4 regions of the Nitratireductor mangrovi genome follow, and region 4 is predicted to be linked to each of the others. Evidence: predicted binding sites of a transcription regulator. Region 4 holds the regulator's gene; each other region holds the start of a gene.
What was found. The regulator PhoB, encoded in region 4, activates phosphate uptake and scavenging genes when phosphate is short. The targets are predictions, from matches to a motif close to TGTCATNNANCTGTCAT.
Positions count from the first base shown of each region.

Region 1: the regulator PhoB is predicted to act here: its motif matches at 2,222-2,238, upstream of phnF (phosphonate metabolism transcriptional regulator PhnF).
Region 2: the regulator PhoB is predicted to act here: its motif matches at 1,865-1,881, upstream of FQ775_RS17580 (YdcH family protein).
Region 3: the regulator PhoB is predicted to act here: its motif matches at 1,570-1,586, upstream of FQ775_RS22020 (DUF1868 domain-containing protein).

Region 1 covers NZ_CP042301.2:4,197,250-4,200,423, reverse strand. Annotated here, with positions in the region: gene FQ775_RS20595 (carbon-phosphorus lyase complex subunit) at 1-1,074, opposite strand, end outside; gene phnH (phosphonate C-P lyase system protein PhnH) at 1,075-1,686, opposite strand; gene phnG (phosphonate C-P lyase system protein PhnG) at 1,686-2,147, opposite strand; gene phnF (phosphonate metabolism transcriptional regulator PhnF) at 2,271-2,996, shown strand; gene FQ775_RS20575 (DMT family transporter) at 2,998-3,174, opposite strand, start outside.
Region 2 covers NZ_CP042301.2:3,603,618-3,606,791, reverse strand. Annotated here, with positions in the region: gene FQ775_RS17595 (5-(carboxyamino)imidazole ribonucleotide synthase) at 1-944, opposite strand, end outside; gene purE (5-(carboxyamino)imidazole ribonucleotide mutase) at 941-1,438, opposite strand; gene FQ775_RS17585 (YdcH family protein) at 1,522-1,725, opposite strand; gene FQ775_RS17580 (YdcH family protein) at 1,945-2,121, shown strand; gene FQ775_RS17575 (ArsR/SmtB family transcription factor) at 2,161-2,424, opposite strand; gene FQ775_RS17570 (MFS transporter) at 2,560-3,174, opposite strand, start outside.
Region 3 covers NZ_CP042301.2:4,480,327-4,483,500, reverse strand. Annotated here, with positions in the region: gene FQ775_RS22025 (serine hydrolase domain-containing protein) at 1-640, opposite strand, end outside; gene FQ775_RS22020 (DUF1868 domain-containing protein) at 810-1,523, opposite strand; gene FQ775_RS22015 (anthranilate synthase) at 1,859-3,174, shown strand, end outside.
Region 4 covers NZ_CP042301.2:3,376,698-3,379,871, reverse strand. Annotated here, with positions in the region: gene pstB (phosphate ABC transporter ATP-binding protein PstB) at 1-225, shown strand, start outside; gene phoU (phosphate signaling complex protein PhoU) at 267-974, shown strand; gene phoB (phosphate regulon transcriptional regulator PhoB) at 1,001-1,687, shown strand; gene FQ775_RS16460 (FG-GAP repeat domain-containing protein) at 1,703-3,174, opposite strand, start outside.

The sequences.
Region 1 (3,174 bases), 820 kb from region 4:
TTTCTCACGCTGCTCGAACTCGGCGCGCAGGTGGCGCACGAGATCGAGTTCGGCCTGGAAATCGACATAGTGCGGCAGCTTCAGATGTTCGACGAAGCCAGTCGCCTGCACATTGTCTGAATGCGAGACGACGAACTCTTCGTGCTGCGCAGGCGCCGTGACATCCTCGCCGAACTCGCGCGCACGCAGTGCACGATCGCACAGGGACATCGCCATCGCCTTGCGCTCGGACTGGCCGAAGACGAGCCCATAGCCACGCGTGAACTGGGGGGGTGCCTTGGCCGAGCCCTTGAACTGGTTGACCATCTGGCACTCGGTGACACGGATACGCCCGAGCGGTACCGGAAAGGGCAATTCGGGCACATCGAGCTCAATCTCGACCTCGCCGATCCTTATTTCGCCGACGAAGGGATGCGAGCGGGCATAGCCGCGCTGGGTCGAATAGGCGAGCGCCAGAAGGAAGCCCTCGTCGCCTCGAGCCAGCGCCTGCAGGCGCAGGTCGCGATCCATCGGAAACTCCGGCGGTTCGCGCGTAATGTCTCCGGGGTCGCGATTGTCAGGCAGCGCGCCGTCATCCTCGATCAATCCTTCGTTGGCGAGGATCAAAGACACGCGCGGCATCTTTTCGTCGTCGGCTTCGCGTCTCGCCGGCTCGCCCACCGGCACGTCGCTCGCGAGCTGTGGGTCGAGCAGGCGATGGGTGTAGTCGAAGGTCGGGCCGAGCAACTGGCCGCCCGGCAGATCCTTGTAGGTTGCCGAGACGCGACGCTCGACCAGCATGGCACCGGTATCCACCGGCCTTGCATAACCGAAGCGCGGCAGCGTGGTGCGATAGGCGCGCACGAGGAAGATCGCCTCGATCAGGTCACCCCGCGCCTGCCGCACAGCGAGCGCAGCCAGGTCCCGGTCATAGAGCGAGCCTTCGGTCATGACGCGGTCGACGGCCAACGCCAGTTGTTCGACGATCTGGTCGAGGCCGAGGGCGGGCACGTCGCGCTCGCCCCGGCGGCGATCGGCCAGCAGCCGGTGCGCGTTCTCGATGGCGGCCTCGCCGCCCTTAACGGCGACATACATCTATGCGTCCTTTCCGGCGATGCGGGTTGTGCGCGGCAGGCAGGCGAGCGCGCCGGGCGCGACCAGAACAAGATCGATTCCGCGCGGGAACCGCGAATTGTTCTGGCGCCACTGGGTGGCGAAGTGGCGTGGCAGAGGCTGAGGCGCCAGCGTGGTGCTGGTCTCGATACCCGGACCGGTCAGCACCAGCTCCTCGCCGCCCGTCAGCGTCTCCGTCTGAAGAATCAGCGTCGCCGAGCGATCGGGATATTCCTGCGAACCCTGGGCGAAGTTTTCGAGAGCGATCAGTTCGCCCGGGCGCGACACCAGCGCGAAATGCGCCTCGGCAGGGGTGAAGGCGAGAGGGGCGCCGGTGTGGAAACCAAGCCACGCCCTGACCTCCTCGCTGGCGGAAAGCGGCGGGTCGAGCCAGACCGGCGTATCGTGATCACACAACGTCAGGGCCACAGCACCGGCTTCTGGCGAAAGCGGCGCCGGCGGCCGCGCCAGCGGCGGCAACTCGCCCGACGTTCCGGGCCGTGCCATGGCGTCCATGACGGCACGGAAAACGCCTTGTGCGGCGATGACCGGCTCTACAAAGCCACCATCGATCGAACGGCTGGAAAGTTCCATCAATCCTCTCCGCGCACCATGGTGAAAAAGTCGACCTTCGTGGCCGCGGTCTCGTCACGGCGGCGCTTGTCGGCTTCCGCCGCCGCTGCCGCCAGTGGCGTCACGATCCGCTCCTCGACCGCCGCACGCGCCTCGGCGCGCTGCCAGAGCGCGTCCACCGTCGCGGCGATGCGTGCCTTGTCGGCATCGCGACCGAGGGCATAGGAATGCCCGACCTCGCCGGTGACGAGCCGCACGGTGGCACGCGTCACCGTCGCCTCGCCCAGATTGAAGGCTGCGCCGCCACCGCCCATGCGCCCACGCAGCATGACGAGGCCGGTTTCCGGGCCACGAACCGGCTCCACCTCGACGGCGAGGCCGGATGCCTCCCAGAGCCGCCGTATCTCGTCGCCATCCGAGCGTGCCAGCAGCGCCATCGCCCGCCCGCGGTCGCTCAAAGCGCTGTTCGTGCCTGCTCTCATCCCTGGCTGATCCTGTTTATTTGTCTATTGATCTATACAATTATACAAGCTATGCGATTTTCTAGTGCTTGTCCATGACGGGCGCATGACAGGGGTGGTCAAATGGCAGGATCGGCGAAAGCAATGGAGCGTCGCAGCGGCATATCGCTGTGGCGCCAGATTGCCGACCAGATTCGACATGGCGTTGGAGCGGGCACACTGGCCGAAGGCGGGAGGCTGCCGCCCGAAACCGCGCTTGCCGCGCGCTTCGGCGTCAATCGGCACACTGTGCGCAACGCCATCGCCGCACTGATCGACGAAGGCGTGCTGCGCGCCGAGCAAGGCCGAGGCACTTTCGTCGAAGAGCGCAGACGGCTGAAATATCCGATCAGCGCACGCACCCGCTTTTCGGAAGGCCTGCGCGACCAGGCGCGCGACCGGCGCGGACATCTTCTGAGAGAGTCACGGGAAGCTGCCTCCGGCCGCGTTGCCGAGGCGCTCGATCTCGCCGACGGCGCGCCAGTCATCCGCATGGAAACCATGTCGGAAGCTGACGGACGGCCTGTCTCCCGGGCCACCAGCTGGTTCGACGCCGAGCGCTTCGCGGGCTTCGCCGATGCATTCCAGGAACTCGGCTCGGTGACGCTCGCGTTCAAACGCTATGGCGTCGAAGACTATTTTCGCCAGTCGACGCTGGTTTCGGCCCGCCACGCCGACGACGACGACCTCGACGATCTGGGGCTCGCGGCGGGCGCCATCGTACTGGTCACCATCGCGATCAATGTCGACATCGGCGGGCGGCCGATCCAGTTCTCGGAAACCCGCTTCGCCGCCGACCGTGTCGAGCTTTCCGTGACGCCACCGGCGTAACTCACGACCGCAATTGCTCGCGCCGCATCAGATAGAACGAAGCGGCGACGATCAGCGCCGCACCCGGCCAGAAGCCAAGCGTCGGCGCGGCGCCGAAGACCACCCAGCCAGCGAGAATGTTGAAGGGCAGCTTCAGGTCGTCGAAGGGCTGCAGATAGGCCGCATCCGCACTCGCATA
Region 2 (3,174 bases), 230 kb from region 4:
TCCATCACAGCGTCGGAATGGCGCGCCGGATCGCCAAGCGGCAGGCCGGCGACGGCGCGGATGTGCTGTTCGAACTGGGAGACGTCGCAGGCGGCTTCGGTCCAGTGCCCGGAATTGTGGACGCGCGGGGCGAATTCGTTGGCGAGGAAACCGCCGGCGGGGAGCGCGAAGAACTCGACGCCGATGACGCCGACATAGCCGAGCGCCTCAAGCAGGGCCACGGTGGCGTCGCGGGCGGAGGCCAGCGTCGCCGGGTCGAGGCCAGAGGGGACCACGGAGCGGCGCAGTATGCCGTCGCGATGCTCGTTGCGCGCCGCCTCGTAGGTGGCGGTTTCGCCGTTCAGGCCGCGGGCGGCGATGACGGAGAACTCGGCCGAGAAATCGACGAACGCCTCGAGGATCAGCGGCACGCCGCCCATGGCGGCGAAGACGCCTTCGGCATCGGCGGGCGACGCGTTGCGGAAGACACGCTGGCCCTTGCCGTCATAGCCAAGGCGGCGGGTCTTCAGGACGCCGCAGCCGCCGGTTTCGGCGAGGGCCGCGGCGAGGTCGGCATCGCTGTCCACAGAAAAGTGGCGGGCTGTGGATATCCCCGCCTCGGTGAGGAAACGTTTCTCGACCAGCCGGTCCTGGGCCACCTCCAGCGCGCGCGGCGGCGGGAACACCGGCACATGATCGGCAAGGTGACGGGCGGCGCCGACGGGAACGTTTTCGAACTCGTAGGTGACCACGTCGCAGCGGGCGGCAAGCGTGGTCAGCGCCGCATGGTCGTCATAGGCGGCGACGATCTGGCTGGAGGCGAGCTGGGCCGCCGGGCAGTCGGCCTGGGGTTCGAGGATAACGGCACCGTAGCCGAGCCGACCGGCGGCTGCCGCCAGCATGCGGCCGAGCTGGCCGCCGCCGATGATGCCTATCGTCGCGCCGGGCGCGAGCGGCTTCTTCATGTCTCGTCGGTCGGCGCCGGCGCCACCGCGTCGGTCTGCTCGGCGCGGAAACGGTCGAGCCGTTGGGCAAGGGCGGCGTCGCCGAGGGCCAGCACGGCGGCGGCGAGGAGGGCGGCATTGACGGCGCCGGAACGCCCGATCGCCAGCGTGCCGACCGGGATGCCGGCCGGCATCTGGACGATCGAGAGCAGTGAGTCCTGTCCCGAAAGCGCTTTCGATTCAACGGGAACGCCGAAGACCGGCAGTGGCGTGAGCGCCGCCGTCATGCCCGGCAGGTGGGCGGCGCCGCCGGCGCCGGCGATGATCACCTTGTAGCCCTTGTCGCGCGCGGAACGGGCGAATTCGTAAAGCCGCTCCGGCGTACGGTGGGCTGAAACGATCAACGCCTCATGGGCGACGCCCAGCCTGTCGAGCGTGTCGGCGGCATGGCGCATGGTCGGCCAGTCGGACTGGCTGCCCATGATGATGGCGACATCGGCGCTCTGATCGGCCAAGAATCCGTCCTGCCCTGCCAAGGATGAGGCGCCTTAGCGGAATTGGACCGGAGCCGCAAGCGCGGCAGGCGAGTGCTGCGCTGTCAGGCGATGATATCGGGGATGATGCGGTCTTCGAGTTCGCGCAGACGATCCTTGATCGACAGCTTTTTCTTCTTCATGCGCTGGACCTGGAGGGGATCGCAGCCGGTGGCGATCATGGCGTTGATGGCGACGTCAAAATCCGCATGTTCCTGTTTCAAGCGCGCAAATTCGAGACGAATTTCGGCTTGGTCCTGATCTGCCATTCAAAGATTCCCCGGCGCTGCAGCCCGCCCTGAAGCGGGTCCGACGGGTGCTGCATCGCTGTCGGGCCTATAGCACATTTCGGCCTTTCAGAAAATGCTACCACCCGCCATTCGACTTGCCCGGAAAGTGGTGGCACACTGTCATCGCAATGTCACGAGTCGCTTTTGCGAGCGGCCCGCGGCAACGCTTCGAGGAAACGATGGAAGGGAATGGCACTGATGTCTCTAGCATCCCATCTTGAGGAATTGCGGCGCAAGCATGGTGAACTCGAACGCGAAATCGACGACGCGCTGACCCACCCGTCAGTCGATACTTTGGAAATCAACCGCCTCAAGCGTCGCAAGCTGGCGCTCAAGGATGAGATCGAAAAGCTGACCGTGCCCACGAGGCACTGACCAGACAGCTTCGACCCGGGCGAGGTGAGCCGCGGCGGCTCACTCGCGCCAGAACTGGTCAAGCCAGATATTGAGTTTCAGGAAGCCGCCGTCATTGACGGCGTAGAGACGACGTGTGCCCTGGGCGCGCGCGACGACCAGTCCTGCGTCGAGCAGCACCTTGAGATGTTGTGAAACCGCAGGCCGCGAGACGGGCAGCCCGGCGGCAAGCTGGTTCACCGTTTTCGGCCCACGCCGAAGCTCTTCGAGAAGGTGGCGCCTGTTGGCGTCGGCGATGGCGGTAAAGGGGTCGGCGGAACTCATCGCGGCGACGTTAGATCAATTACGCGGAAAGGGGAAACCGCTATTCCGAGGCCGGGACCGGTCCGGATAACCATTGCCGCGTTGATGACTTCGCGTCGGACCGACAGAGTCGACCGGCATTGGTCAGCCAACCGGTCAGCCGCCGTCGCGTGGCGCTTCCTCGTCCGGTGCGTTCGTTTCCGGTTCCGGCTCCTGCATGATGTCCTCGGCGCCGGCCTCGCTGCGCGGATCGAGATGCAACGCTTCCGGAGTCAGCGCACGTTCGGCCGGGTGGGTGGTGAAGGTCTCGCGTTCGTCGAGCGGCACCGGAGCGCGGCGGGTTATGCGCAGCAGTGTGTAGGCGGCCAGCGCGAGATGGGCGAGGCCCGTCGACAGGAACAGGCTCTCCGGTCGCAGCGCCTCCATCAGCAGGGCGCCCACCACCGGGCCGATCATGGTGCCGAAGCCGTAAAGCAGCAGCAGGCCGCCCGACACCTTCACGAAGTCCTCGTTCGCGGCGTGGTCGTTGGCATGCGCAACGGCGATCGAATAGAGCGTGTAGGCAAGAGCGCCGTAGGCACCGGTCAGGATGATGACCGCGATGCCGGAGCGGGCCGAGGCAATGAAGATCACCAGCCCGAAAAGCGCCGCGCCCAAGGAGGCCGCCGCCAGCACATAGCGGCGATCGGTGCGGTCGGAGATGCGGCCGGCCGGCATCTGCATCGCAGCGCCGGCGATCACGGTGATACTCATCATCAGCGCGATCTCGGC
Region 3 (3,174 bases), 1.1 Mb from region 4:
TTTCGCGCATGAAGTCGCCAAGCGACTGCCCGCTCGCCCGGGCGATCAGGATGCCGGCAACGTCGAGACCGTTGTTGTAGAGCCATTCCTCGCCCGGCTGGGCGGCGAGCGGCAAGGCGCCGAGGGCTGCCATGTAGGCATCGTTGTCGAGCGCCGGCAGCTCGAAGCCCGGCGCGACGCCGGCCTCGGCCATGGCGTGCTGGATCGGATGCTGCGGCGGCCAGACCATGATCGCGCCAAGGCCAAGACGTTGGGTGAGCAGGTCGCGCAAGGTGATCGGACGGTTGGCCGGTACGGTGTCGTCGAGGCCGCTTGCGATCGACCTCAAGACCTTGCGGCCGGAGAGTTCGGGTAGGAAGGGGTCGACGGGATCGTCGAGACGCAGCCGACCTTCCTCGACCAGGATCATGGCGGCGGCCGCCGTCACCGGCTTGGTGATCGAGGCGCCGCGAAAGATGGAATCACGCCGCATCGGCGCGCCCCCGAAAGCCTGGTGGCCGAGCGTTTCGAGATGCAGCTCGCCCTTGCGCCATATGGCCGCGACGAGGCCGGGCACGAAGCCGCTTTCGACATGGCGGGCGAGCATGTCGCGCAGGTGAGGCAGTCGTTCGGGATGAAAGGCGGCGCCGGCGACGGCCATGGCAGCCTCGTCCGGAAGGGGGCCGCCCTCCCGAGGGGCGGTTGCGCGCAGCGGGCCGATTGCTTCTTTTTTGCAACTGGTTTCTTAATAAGACCATTGATTGCAGAATGCAAGCGGTTTTGTCCCGGCCTGAGGGCCAGGGACGACGCAAACCGACGAGGTCCGCCGCTCAGCCGAGCGCGATCAGGGGACGGAATTCCTTCATGTCGTCGAAGACGCAAAACTCGGGCGGACCGAGTTCGAGCGTCGGCGCGGCCTCGACGATCCGGCGGGTGATCTCCGCAAGCGCTGGACGGTAGGCCGCACCCGCATCGGCCGGCAGCCAGGCCGTCTGGTAGGCGAGCGTGACGTGGAAGACGTATTCGTCATGGTCGGGATGGCGGTAGTCGAACAGCGCCGTGAGACGGTCGCGCCAACCCCGGATCGCCTTCTCGTCGGCGTCGGTGGCGCCGGCGACGACCAGGCCCAGCGGGGTCATCTGAACCGGCCGCATGCGAAAGGACGGCGCGGGCGGGAGGCCCCGCAGGCGCGCCGCGAACCATTCGGTCGTGTCATCGATCGGCATGTCGGCGGAAAGCCCGGCCGGCCAGTAGTCCGGCCCGCGGCGACCCTCGATCGTGCCCTGGAACACCGTCATGTGGTAGCTCGACGGCGGCGTGCAGGTGAAGCGGTCACCATGGGGGAGCGCCTTCAGCGCATCCCGCGCGGCCAGCAAGGCTGCCGCCGTCGCCGAACCCGCCACGACATGGCAGACGATGGTGTTGCCGGGCTCGGGCAGGAAGCGGCCCTCGACGTCATAACGAGTGCCGAGGTGGCGCGGCGGGGCCTCCTTGCCGATCTCGGTGAAATGACACTCGAAAGCGTCAGTCGTTTCGTAGCTCATGCGCGTATTCTCTCCTGCCTGGTCCGTCGTGATCTATAGCCGGCGCTTGACGGTTGCGTGACCGTGGGCGGGGTTGCCGCTTGCGGGGCCGTCGCGCGGGACGCCTTTCCTGGCGGGCTTCCGGCACTTCCGACCGTTGGACCAAAAGCTGTTGCGCGTGACCTGCTTCGCGGCTATTGAAACCGTCATGAACATGTCGATCGCACAGGCTTGGTGGTGGCGCTGCTGAAAGCGGCCCGATCAACTGCGCGTACGCGACAAATGATGGCCGCTTCGGGAGTACCGGGCGGCCTTTTTGATATGCCGGGCTTCCGACGAACCGAAGGGAAACGGAAATGACGTTGGAAGTCCTCGATGACGGCGCCGAGCGCTATGGCACCCAAGGCGGCCTCACCATAACCAGACGCCGCAGCGACACCGGCTATGCCGGCGCGATAGAGCCCTATCTCGACGGGCTCGACAGCCGCCGCGGCTGCGTCTTTTCCTCCAACTACGAATATCCCGGGCGCTATACCCGCTGGGATACGGCGATGATCGACCCGCCGCTGGCGATCTCGGCGCGCGGCCGGAAGATGACGGTCGAAGCCTTCAACGCGCGCGGCGAGGCGATCCTGCCGGCGATCCTGGCCGTGATCGACGGACTGGACGAGGCCAGCGTCGACGAACGGGGCCCACGTTCGGCGACGATCACGGTCGCCGAACCCAAGGGCGTTCTCTCGGAGGAGGAGCGCTCCAGGGTACCTTCGGTCTTCACCGTGCTGCGCGCCGTGGTGGGCCTCTTCCGCAGCGAGCACGATCCCGATCTCGGCCTGTTCGGCGCTTTCGGCTACGACCTCGCCTTCCAGTTCGACCCGGTCGACTACCGGCTGGAGCGGCCCGAAAGCCAGCGCGACCTGGTGCTCTACCTTCCCGACGAGATCCTGGTCGTCGACCATCATGCGGCGCGGGCGTGGATCGACCGCTACGATTATGCCGGCGACGGCTTTACGACCGAAGGCCTGCCGCGCGACAGCGTCGCCGAAGAGTTCAGGCTTTCGGACAGGGTGCCGCCGCGCGGCGACCACGAGCCGGGCGAATATGCGAGGCTGGTGACCAAGGCGATCGAGAGCTTCCGGCGCGGCGACCTGTTCGAGGTGGTGCCCGGCCAGATGTTCTACGAGCGCTGCGAGACGGCGCCATCGGCGATCTCGCGCCGGCTGAAGGAGATCAATCCGTCGCCCTATTCCTTCTTCATCAATCTCGGCGACCAGGAATATCTGATCGGCGCGTCGCCGGAGATGTTCGTGCGCGTCAACGGCAGGCGGGTCGAAACCTGCCCGATCTCCGGCACGATCAAGCGCGGCGAGGACGCGATCTCGGATTCGGAGCAGATCCTGAAGCTGCTCAACTCGAAGAAGGACGAGGCGGAACTGACCATGTGTTCCGACGTCGACCGCAACGACAAGAGCCGCGTGTGCGAGCCGGGTTCGGTGCGGGTCATCGGCCGGCGCCAGATCGAGATGTATTCGCGCCTGATTCACACGGTCGACCATATCGAAGGCCGGCTGCGCGAGGGCATGGACGCCTTCGACGCCTTCCTGAGCCACGCCTGGGCGGTCACCGTCACCGGAGCGCCCAAGCTGTGGGCGATGCGCTTCATCGAGAAGCACGA
Region 4 (3,174 bases):
CTCGACCCGATCGCCACCGCCAAGGTCGAGGAACTGATCGACGAGCTTCGGCAGAACTACACCATCGTCATCGTCACCCACTCCATGCAGCAGGCGGCCCGCGTCTCGCAGCGCACGGCGATGTTCCACCTCGGTTACCTCGTCGAGGAAGGGCCGACGGACAAGATGTTCACCAACCCTGACGACAAGCGCACCCAGGACTACATCACCGGCCGTTTCGGCTGATCGGCCGCGCGCCACATCCCGCCTTCACGAGGAGCGAGCCCATGGGCGAGCACACCGTCACATCCTTCGACGACGATCTTGAAGAGGTCGACAAGCTGATCCGCGAGATGGGCGACCTGGCCGGTTCGATGATCGGCGACGCCACCCGCTCGCTGCTGAGTTCGGACAATCCGCTGGCCCAGCGCATCATCTCCGACGACGCGATCATGGATGCCAAGCAGCGCGAGCTCGACGAGCGTGCCATCACGCTGATCGCCAGGCGCCAGCCCATGGCCCAGGATCTGCGTGCCGTGATCGGCGCTATCCGCATGGCCGGCGACCTGGAGCGTATCGGCGATCTCGCCAAGAACATCGCCAAGCGCGTCGGCGCCATCGGCCAATCGACGACGCCCAAGAGCCTGTCGCATTCGATCGAATCGATGGCCGAGATGGTGCACGCCCAGACCTCCGGCATCGTCGACCGTTATGTCGGACGCGACGCCGAAGCGCTGAAGGCGCTCAGGGCCGGCGACGAGAAGATCGACATCAAATACACCGCGATCTTCCGCGAGCTGCTCACCTACATGATGGAAGACCCGCGCAACATCACCGCGTGTACGCACCTGCTGTTCTGTGCCAAGAACCTTGAACGCATCGGCGACCACGCCACCAACATTGCCGAGAACGCCTATTATGTGATGACCGGCAACCAGTTGCCGATCAGCCGGCCCAAGCTGGACGAGACGGCGGTCTCGGACGCGACGGCCTGAGACCGCGAGGTGCCTTGTTGGCGATGATGGCGGCAAAGATCATGGTCGTGGAGGATGAAGAACCCCTCTGCGTCCTGCTGAAATACAACCTCGAGGCCGAAGGCTACAATGTCGAGGTGATCAGCCGCGGCGACGAGGCCGAGATCCGGCTGCAGGAAAGCGTGCCCGACCTGCTCGTGCTCGACTGGATGATCCCCGCCGTCTCCGGCATCGAGCTGTGCCGGCGGCTCAGGATGCGGCCCGAGACCGAAAGGCTGCCGATCATCATGCTGACGGCGCGCGGCGAGGAGAGCGACCGCGTGCGCGGCCTTGCCACCGGCGCCGACGACTATCTGGTCAAGCCGTTCTCGACGCCGGAATTCATCGCCCGCGTGCGCGCGCTGTTGCGCCGCGCCAAGCCGGAGGTGCTGTCAAGCGTGCTCAAGGTCGGCGACATCGTGCTCGACCGCGAGGCGCATCGCGTCTACCGGCGCAAGAGCGAGATCAGGCTGGGGCCGACCGAGTTCCGGCTGCTGGAATTCCTGATGCAGCATCCGGGCCGCGTCTTTTCGCGCAGCCAGTTGCTCGACAATGTCTGGGGCGAGACGATCTATATCGACGAACGTACCGTCGACGTCCATGTCGGCCGCCTGCGCAAGGCGGTCAATTCCGGCCGCCTGCCGGACGTCATCCGCACCATCCGTGGTGCCGGCTACGCCATCAAGGAAGCTTAGCCGGCAATCTTCTTGTCACTGCGCGTCGCTGGCCTGCCAGGCGTCACCCTTGTCGCTCGGGGTTATCGTGTCGTCGGCCTCCGGCGGATACCAGTAGCGCGCCGCGTTCGCCTCGCGGCCGATCAGCACGAAATTGTTGGCAAAGACCCGGTAGGGCGCGCTCCATTCGCCGTCAGGCCACTTGACGCGCACCTGGGCGCGTTCGGCCGTGCCCAGCCCGACATGGACGAAGCCGGCATGCCCCGAGGCGTGGCCGCCGCCGACCTGCACGGTGCGGTTATAGGTGTTGTTGCCGGCCTTGACCGAGACCAGCGCCCCGACCGCGTTGCGGTTCGGCCCCGGCTGCGAGAGTTCGACGGCGAGGAAGTTGCCCATCGGCCTCGCACCGAACGCGACCCTGGCGCCACGGTTGCGGAACAGGGTGACGTTCTGCTCGCGGTTGACGACCAGCAGGTCGAGCATGCCGTCGGCGTTGAAATCCTCCACCACCGCGCCGCGGCCCTTGGTCGGCAGGTTGATGCCGGCCAGGTGTCCGGCCTCGATGAAGCTGCCGTCCCACTGGCCGAGCAGCAGGTTGTCCGGGTCGACCGCGGCAAAATCCGGCATGCGTTCGACATTGCCCTTGGCGATGAACAGGTCGAGCAGCCCGTCATTGTTGAAGTCGGCGAATTCGGAATGCCAGCCGGTCGACGGCTTCAGATCGTCACTGGCATAGGGCCGGTGCGCCGTTGCGCCCTTGTCGAAGGCGATGTCGACATAGGTCGGCTCGTCGGTGTCCGCCTCCTCCGACAGCTTCTGCAGCTTGGTGTCGCCCATCGAGGTCAGCGCGTATTCGGGAAAGCCGTCGCCGTCGAGGTCGCCCTCGGCAATGCCCATGCCCCAGATCGTCAGGTGCTGCCAGCCTTCCGACTTGCGGTAGGGCCGCGCGGGCCGGCCCGGATCGACGCGCCACAGCTGCTCTTCGCCGCCGCGGTAATAGTGGCGGTCATTGGTGATGCGCAGCGCCGGGGTGCCCGAGCGGTTCCAGTCGGTGAAGAGCATCGACAACGCGCAGAAACCGGGGCGCAGCGCCATTCGCCCGGAATAGTCGGCGGTTTCCGTACCGGCCGGCCGGTAGAGATCGTTGTCGTGGCAGGTCCCCCAGGGCGAGCCCGGCGCGTGCCGGTCGACATAGTTGCCGAAGGCCAGCGTCGGGAAGCGACGCCCTTCTTCCCAGGTGGCCGAGAACGCCGTCGTCCAGGCCTTTCCGCCGTCGAAGGCGAAATGCCGGTTGGCCTTTTCGAAGCCGCAGTCGGGCGCACCCTTCAGGATCAGGTTTTCGCCGACGCGCAGAAGCACGAGGTCGAGCTGCGCATCGTCGTCGATGTCGAGCGCGTAGGCGCCGAGCACGTTTTCGAGGTCGTCGCGGTCGAGGCCCAGCGCGGTTTCCTCGAACCTCAGCGCGCCCCCGGCCGTACTGCGATTGAGATAGAAACGCGCCGGCTCCT